Linked DNA regions of Piscinibacter gummiphilus. The protein of the gene in region 2 binds, or shares a complex with, the protein of the main gene of each other region. Links are inferred from orthologs where the notes say so. Each region holds a gene or a part of one and is shown on either strand. Other genes may lie near its edges.

Region 1 (3,380 bases), 970 kb from region 2 along the record:
AGGCCGACATCGTCAGCTGCGCCACCCTCGCCACCGAACCGGTCGTGAAGGGCGAATGGCTCGCGCCCGGCAGCCACCTGGACCTCATCGGCAGCTTCACGCCGCGGATGCGCGAGGCCGACGACGACTGCTTCCGCGGCGCGTCGCTCTACGTCGACACGCCCGAGGCGCTGGTCAAGAGCGGCGAACTGCTGGGGCCGATGTCGCTGGGCGTGTTCGCCGCCGGCGACGTGAAGGGCACGCTGGAGGCGCTGTGCCGGGGCGAGTCGCCCGGCCGCACGAGCGCGGCGGAACGCACGGTGTTCAAGTCGGTGGGCTCCGCGCTGGAGGACCTCGCCGCCGCGGTGCTGGTGTTCACAACGCCGCAGCCCTGAGCGTCTCCACCACCGGCTTGCGCAGCACCTCGCGCAGGCCCCACCAGCCGGCCGCCAGCGCCAGCACCGCGCCGGCCGTCGCGCCGGCCAGCGGCACCCACGGCGACGGCGTCCAGGTGAACTGGAAGACGAACTTCGCGAGCGCCCAGCCCACCGCCATCGCCGCACCCGAGGCCAGGAACCCCGCCAGCGCACCCACGCCCAGCAGCTCGGCGCGCTGCACCTGGCCCAGCAGCTTCGCGCTGGCACCCAGCGCGCGCATCACCGCGAACTCGCGCGACCGCGCCTCGCGGGTGGCCGTGACGGCCGCGAACAGCACGACGAGGCCGGCGGCCAGCGTGAAGCCGAAGAGGAACTCGACCGCCCGCACCACCTGGTCGAGCACCCGCTGCAGCTGGCCGATGGACTGCGACACGTCCACGTTCGTGATGTTCGGGAAGTCGTGGCTCAGGCGGTTGTCGAAGCCGGGCACGTCGGGCGCGCGGAAGGCCGCGATGTAAGTGGACGGCAGGTCGGGCATCTCGGCCTTCGGGTACATCACGAAGAAGTTCGCGCGCATCGAGCCCCAGTCGAGCTTGCGCAGGCTGGTGATGCGCGCCTCGGACATCTGCCCGGCGATGTCGAACCGCAGCGTGTCGCCCATCTTCAGCTTCAGCGTCTCGGCGAGGCCCTCCTCCACGCTGACCGCCCCGTCCTCCTCCGGCGTCCACAGGCCCTGCACGAGCGTGTTGTGCTGGGGCATCGCGGCGGCGTGGCTCAGGTTGAACTCGCGGTCGAGCAGGCGCTTGGCGCGGTCGTCGGTCATCGACTCCGGGTCCACGGCCTTGCCGTTCACGGCCACCAGGCGGCCCCGGATCATCGGGTACCAGTCGTACTTCTTCACGCCGGCCTCGTCCAGCAGCGCCCGGAAGCCCTCGCCCTGCTCCGGCATCACGTTGATCACGAAGCGGTTGGGCGCGTCGGGCGGCGTGGCCTGGCGCCAGCTGGAGATCAGGTCGGTGCGCAGCAGCACCAGCAGGCACAGCGCGAGCAGCCCCACGCTGAGCGCCGACACCTGCAGCACGGCGAACGCCGGCCGCGCGGCGATCTGCCGGGTGGCCAGCACGAGCCAGCGCGGCGCGCGCGAGTCGGGCACGGCCCGGCGCAGCACCTGCACGGCCACCCACGACAGCGCGGCGAACACCACCACGGCGCCGGCGAACCCGCCCACCGCGATCAGCCCCAGCTTGAGGTCCGACGACACGGCGAGCAGCAGCGCCGCGAAGCCGATCGCCCCGGCCGCCAGCACGGCGAGCGACGCGGGCTTGAGCGCGCCCACGTCGCGGCGGATCACGCGCAGCGGCGGCACCTGGGCCAGCTGCAGCACCGGCGGCAGCCCGAAACCCATCAGCAGCGTGAAGCCCACGCCCACGCCGAACAGCGCGGGCCAAAGACTCGCCGCCGGCAGCGTGGCCTTCACGATCCCGGCCAGCAGCACGACGAACACGTGGTGCACCGCGTAGCCCAGCAGCACGCCGCCCAGGCTCGCGATGGCGCCCACGAACACGAACTCGACGAGGTACTGCAGCGCGATGGTGCGCTGCGACAGACCCAGCACGCGCAGCATCGCGCAGTCGTCGAGGTGGCGGTTCGCGAAGTCGCGCGCGGCGATGCCCACGGCCACGGCCGCCAGCAGTGCGGCCAGCAGCGCCACGAGGTTCAGGAACTTCGACGCCCGGTCGAGCGTCTGGCGCATCTCCGGGCGGCCGTTCTCGAGCGACTCCACGCGCACGCCGCGCAGCGACCCCGTCTTGACCTGCGCGTCGGCCCAGGCCACGAAGCCGGCCACGGCGGGATCGGTGCCGGCCACGGCCAGGCGGTAGGTGACGCGGCTGGCCGGCTGGATCAGTGCGGTGGCGGCGAGGTCGGCCTCGTTGAGCATCACCCGCGGCGAGAAGCTCAGGAAGCCGGCGCCCCGGTCGGGCTCCTGAAGGATCACGGCGGCGATGGTGAGGGACGCGTCCCCGAGCAGCAGCGGGTCGCCCACCTTCAGCTGCAGCGACTCGAGCAGGCCGGGGTCGACCCACACCGTGCCCGGCGCGGGCGCGGCATTGGACGGGGTGCCCTCGTCCGAGGCGGCCTGGCCCAGCGTCAGTTGCCCGCGCAGCGGGTAGCCGGCCGTCACCGCCTTCACCGACACCAGCCGCGACGCCCCGCCCTTGTCGTCGGGCGCCCGGCCCATGCTCGGGAAACCCGTGGTGCGAACCGTCTGCAGGCCGCGCGTGCGCGCCTGCTCGGCGAAGGCGGCCGGCGTGGGCTGGTCGCTCGCCACGATGGCGTCGCCGCCCAGCAGCTGGCGGGCGTCCCGGGCAAGGCCCTGGTTCAGGCGGTCGGCGAAGAAGCCCACGGCGGCGAGCGCGGCCACGGCCAGCATCACGGCCACCACCAGCAGGCGCAGTTCGCCGGCGCGGAAGTCGCGCCAGAGCTGCCGCCAGGCGAGGGTCCAGACGGAAACGGCAGGCGGCGGGGGCGTGGTCATGGGCGTACGGCGTTCGGGAGCAATGCCGGCGACGTTAACCGATCCGGCACAACCCGATCGAACGCCGCGTGCAAATCCACCGAACGGTCGCCCCATCCCCCGGTGCTGTAATTTCCCGATGAACACCCTGCCCCCGCTTTTCCTGTCCCACGGTTCGCCGATGCTCGCGCTGGAACCCGGCGCCACCGGCGAGTTCGTCGCGCGCCTCGGCCCCGCCATCGACCGCGCCTTCGGCCGGCCGAAGGCGGTGCTGGCCGTCTCTGCCCACAGCACGGCCCGCGAGCCGGTGCTGCTCGCCTCGGCCCGCCAGCACGCCGTGTACGACTTCGGCGGCTTCCCCGACGCGCTCTACCAGCTCCAGTACAACCCTCCGGGCGCCCCCGAACTCGCGCCGCGGGTGGCCGCCCTGCTGGGCGAGGCTGGTGAACGGGCGCACGTGCTCGACCAGGGCGGGCTGGACCACGGCATCTGGAGCATGCTGCGCTTCA
Region 2 (3,274 bases):
GTGCTGCGCGAGATGTTCGTGCAGGAAGCCGTCAAGCGCGGCCTGTCCACCACGAAGGAATACCGCGACCAGATCGAACTGGCGCGCCAGGGCATCCTGATCCGCGAACTCTTCACCGACTTCCAGAAGAAGAACCCGGTCACCGACGCCGACATCCAGGCCGAGTACGACAAGTTCAAGGCCCAGGCCGGCGGCAGCGAATACCGCGCCCGCCACATCCTGGTCGAGAAGGAAGACGAGGCCAAGGACATCATCGCGAAGCTCAAGGGCGGCGCGAAGTTCGAGGACCTGGCGAAGAAGCTCTCGAAGGACCCGGGATCGGGCGCCAACGGCGGCGACCTCGACTGGGCCAACCCGAACTCGTACGTGCCCGAGTTCTCGGCCGCGCTCACGAAGCTGAAGAAGGGCGAAACCACGCAGGAGCCGGTCAAGAGCCAGTTCGGCTACCACGTCATCAAGCTGGAAGACACGCGCGAATCGCAGCCGCCGTCGCTCGAGGAAGTGAAGCCGCAGATCCAGCAGCGCCTGAACCAGATCAAGCTGACCGAGTTCCGCGACCAGATCAAGGCGAAGTCCAAGACGGACTACAAGTTCCAGACGAACTGATCTCGCCTCGACACACTGTCATCCCGGCGCAGGCCGGGACCTTCGGCGCATGCCCTGGGTCCCGGCTTCCGCCGGGATGACTCGTTTTGGGAAGGCCGTTGCGTCAGAGCACCGGAACCGGCAGGTCCAGCCGCCCCGCCTCGATGCGCAACTGCCGGTCGCACCGCGCCGCGATGCTCCGGTCGTGCGTGACGAGCACCAGCGTCGTGCCCGCCTCGCGGTTCAGCTCGAACATCAGCTCCATCACGCGTTCGCCCGTCGCGAAGTCGAGGCTGCCCGTGGGCTCGTCGGCCAGCAGCACGGCGGGCCGCACCACGAACGCCCGGGCCAGCGCCACACGCTGCTGCTCGCCGCCGGACAGCACCTTCGGGTAGTGCGTCAGCCGCTCGCCCAGGCCCACGCGCTTGAGCATCTCGGTGGCGAGCGCCCGGGCATCCGCCCTGCCCTGCAGCTCCAGCGGCAGCATCACGTTCTCCAGCGCGTTGAGGTTGCCGAGCAGCTGGAAGCTCTGGAACACGAAACCCACTCGCGCGGCGCGCACCGCGGCACGCTCGTCCTCGCCGATCGCGAACAAATCGGTGCCGGCGAGGCGAACCGTTCCGCTCGAAGGCGTGTCCAAGCCCGCGATGATCGACAGGAGCGTGCTCTTGCCCGAACCGGATGCGCCCACGATGGCCGCCGACTCATGGGCTTCCAGCTGGAAGTCGATGTCATGGAGAATCGTCAGCAGACCGCTGGTGTCCTGCACTTGTTTGGTCACGTGCTCGACGGCAATGATGGGATCGGACATGGAAGATCGAGGTCAGGAATGAAAAAAGACACCACCCGCAGGACGTGGCTCAGGCAATGTACCCTGCTTGGCCTCGCCGTGGCCGCGCCGGGGCTCCGGGCGGCCTCTCCCGCGCGGCACGCGCCCGTGATCCTCGTGCTCGGCGACAGCCTGTCGGCCGAGTACGGCCTCACCCGCGGCAAGGGCTGGGTCGCGCTGCTCGAGCAGCAGCTCGTGCAGGAGAAGATCGGCGCCACCGTCGTCAACGCGAGCATCAGCGGCGACACCACGTCGGGCGGCCGCTCGCGCCTGCCGGCGCTGATCAAGCGCCACGCGCCCGACATCGTGATCCTCGAGCTGGGTGCCAACGACGCGCTGCGCGGCCTGCCGCTGTCGATGACCCGGGACAACCTCACGGCGATGGCCCGCAGCTCGCGCGAGGCCGGCGCACGGGTCGTGGTGGTGGGCATGCAGATGCCCCCGAACTACGGCCGCAAGTACGCGGAAGATTTCCACGCGGTGTTCACGGGCGTCGCCCAGGACCAGCAGGCGGCGCTGGTGCCGTTCCTGCTGAAGGGCGTGGCCGACGTGCCCAACGCCGAGGCCAACTTCCAGGCCGACCGCATCCACCCGAAGGAGTCGGCCCACCCGACGATGCTGGCCAACGTGTGGCCGGCGCTGAAGCCGCTGCTGCGCTGACGACCCGCCGCGGGGAGACAGGCGCCGGCGGTCAGTCGACGCGGCGATGGCGCGCGCCGTCGTCGCGGTTCTGCGGGTTGCCACCGCCCCGCGGCGGTTCGCGGAAGCCCGGCTGCTGCTGGGGTTGCGGCTGCGGTTGCACCTGGGGTTGAGGCTGAGGCTGGGGACGCGGCACGGCCGTCTGCATGTTCGGCGGCTGCGGACGCGGCATCTGCACCGGGGGCTGCGGCTGGGCCGGCATCTGCTGCTGGGGTGGCTGCGGGCGCCCACCGCCCCAAGCACCGCCCCCGTGACGGCCGTCGTTCTCGTCGCGCGAGGACCACCGTGGCGGCTGCTGTTGCGGTTGCGGTTGAGGCTGCTGCGACGAGAAACCCGGCTGCGGTATCGGGCGCAACGGCGCCTGCTGCCAGCGTTCGTCGCGTGGGGTGCCCTGCCAACGCTCGTCCCGCGAGTTGCCGCCCCAGACCGGGCGCGGCTGGGGTTGGGGCTGCTGCTGCGGCACCGGTTGAGGTTGCTGCACCTGCGGCTGGGGTTGCGGCCGGATGACCTCCCCTCGCCCGCGGCCGTCGTTGTCGCGCCGTTCGTCGCGGCCGAACCGCGGGGCGCCGTAGCGGTCACCGCCGGCACCCGGTGCCGGGGGGATGAAGCCCACCTGCGGCGACGGACGCTGGCCCATCATGGGCGGCCGGCCGCCGGGGTTCACCGGTGCGTCGGGACGCGGGCGCCCCGGCGCGAGGCCGGGCAGCGGACGCCCGCCGATGCCGACGATGGCCGGGCCCACCGGCTGGCGGCGCTCCACCACCTGGCGCGGGACGATGGTCACCGCGCCGGGCAGGTCGCGGTACCGGTAGCGTCCGGACTCCACGGCGTGGCGCGGGTCGCGCACCCACGGGTTGAAGTCGAAGTTCGTCGGCACCTGGTTGCCGTTGATGTGACGCATGTAGTGCGGGCTGTATCGGTGCCCCGGCACGTAGACCTCGCGCGGACCCAGCGGGAACCAGCCCACCATGGGCGCCGGGCGGCGCCCGACACCGATCGACACGCTCACCCCGGGGCCGCCCACCCACGCCACGAGCGCGGGGGCATACACGGGCCGAGCCACGTAGGCGCCCGGCACCCAGCACCACACGTCGCGGCGCGAAACCCAGCGGCCGTAGTGGAACGGCGCGAAGCCCCAGGGGGCGTCGTCCACCCAGGTCC

What was found.
Region 1: the proteins of A4W93_RS13660 (region 2) and A4W93_RS18095 are in contact, whole or in part, in a cryo-EM structure (PDB 9GE8), measured with the Escherichia coli proteins. The link is inferred for Piscinibacter gummiphilus from one-to-one orthologs.

Annotation. Positions count from the first base shown.
Region 1 is NZ_CP015118.1:4,017,976-4,021,355, forward strand. What follows is about bases 124-3,196. They hold A4W93_RS18095 (ABC transporter permease), read right to left. Parts: upstream 2,893-3,196; coding sequence 355-2,892; downstream 124-354. Other genes in these bases: A4W93_RS18090 (ornithine cyclodeaminase), read left to right, coding at 124-374; A4W93_RS18100 (dioxygenase family protein), read left to right, coding at 3,011-3,196. Outside these bases: more of A4W93_RS18090, read left to right, coding at 1-123; more of A4W93_RS18100, read left to right, coding at 3,197-3,380.
Region 2 is NZ_CP015118.1:3,051,822-3,055,095, reverse strand. What follows is about bases 278-3,244. They hold A4W93_RS13660 (arylesterase), read left to right. Parts: upstream 278-1,414; coding sequence 1,415-2,074; downstream 2,075-3,244. Other genes in these bases: A4W93_RS13655 (DUF6600 domain-containing protein), read right to left, coding at 2,106-3,244; A4W93_RS13665 (ABC transporter ATP-binding protein), read right to left, coding at 710-1,396; A4W93_RS13670 (foldase protein PrsA), read left to right, coding at 278-606. In the rest of the region: more of A4W93_RS13670, read left to right, coding at 1-277; more of A4W93_RS13655, read right to left, coding at 3,245-3,274. UniProt on the Escherichia coli protein: TesA is a multifunctional esterase that can act as a thioesterase, lysophospholipase and protease.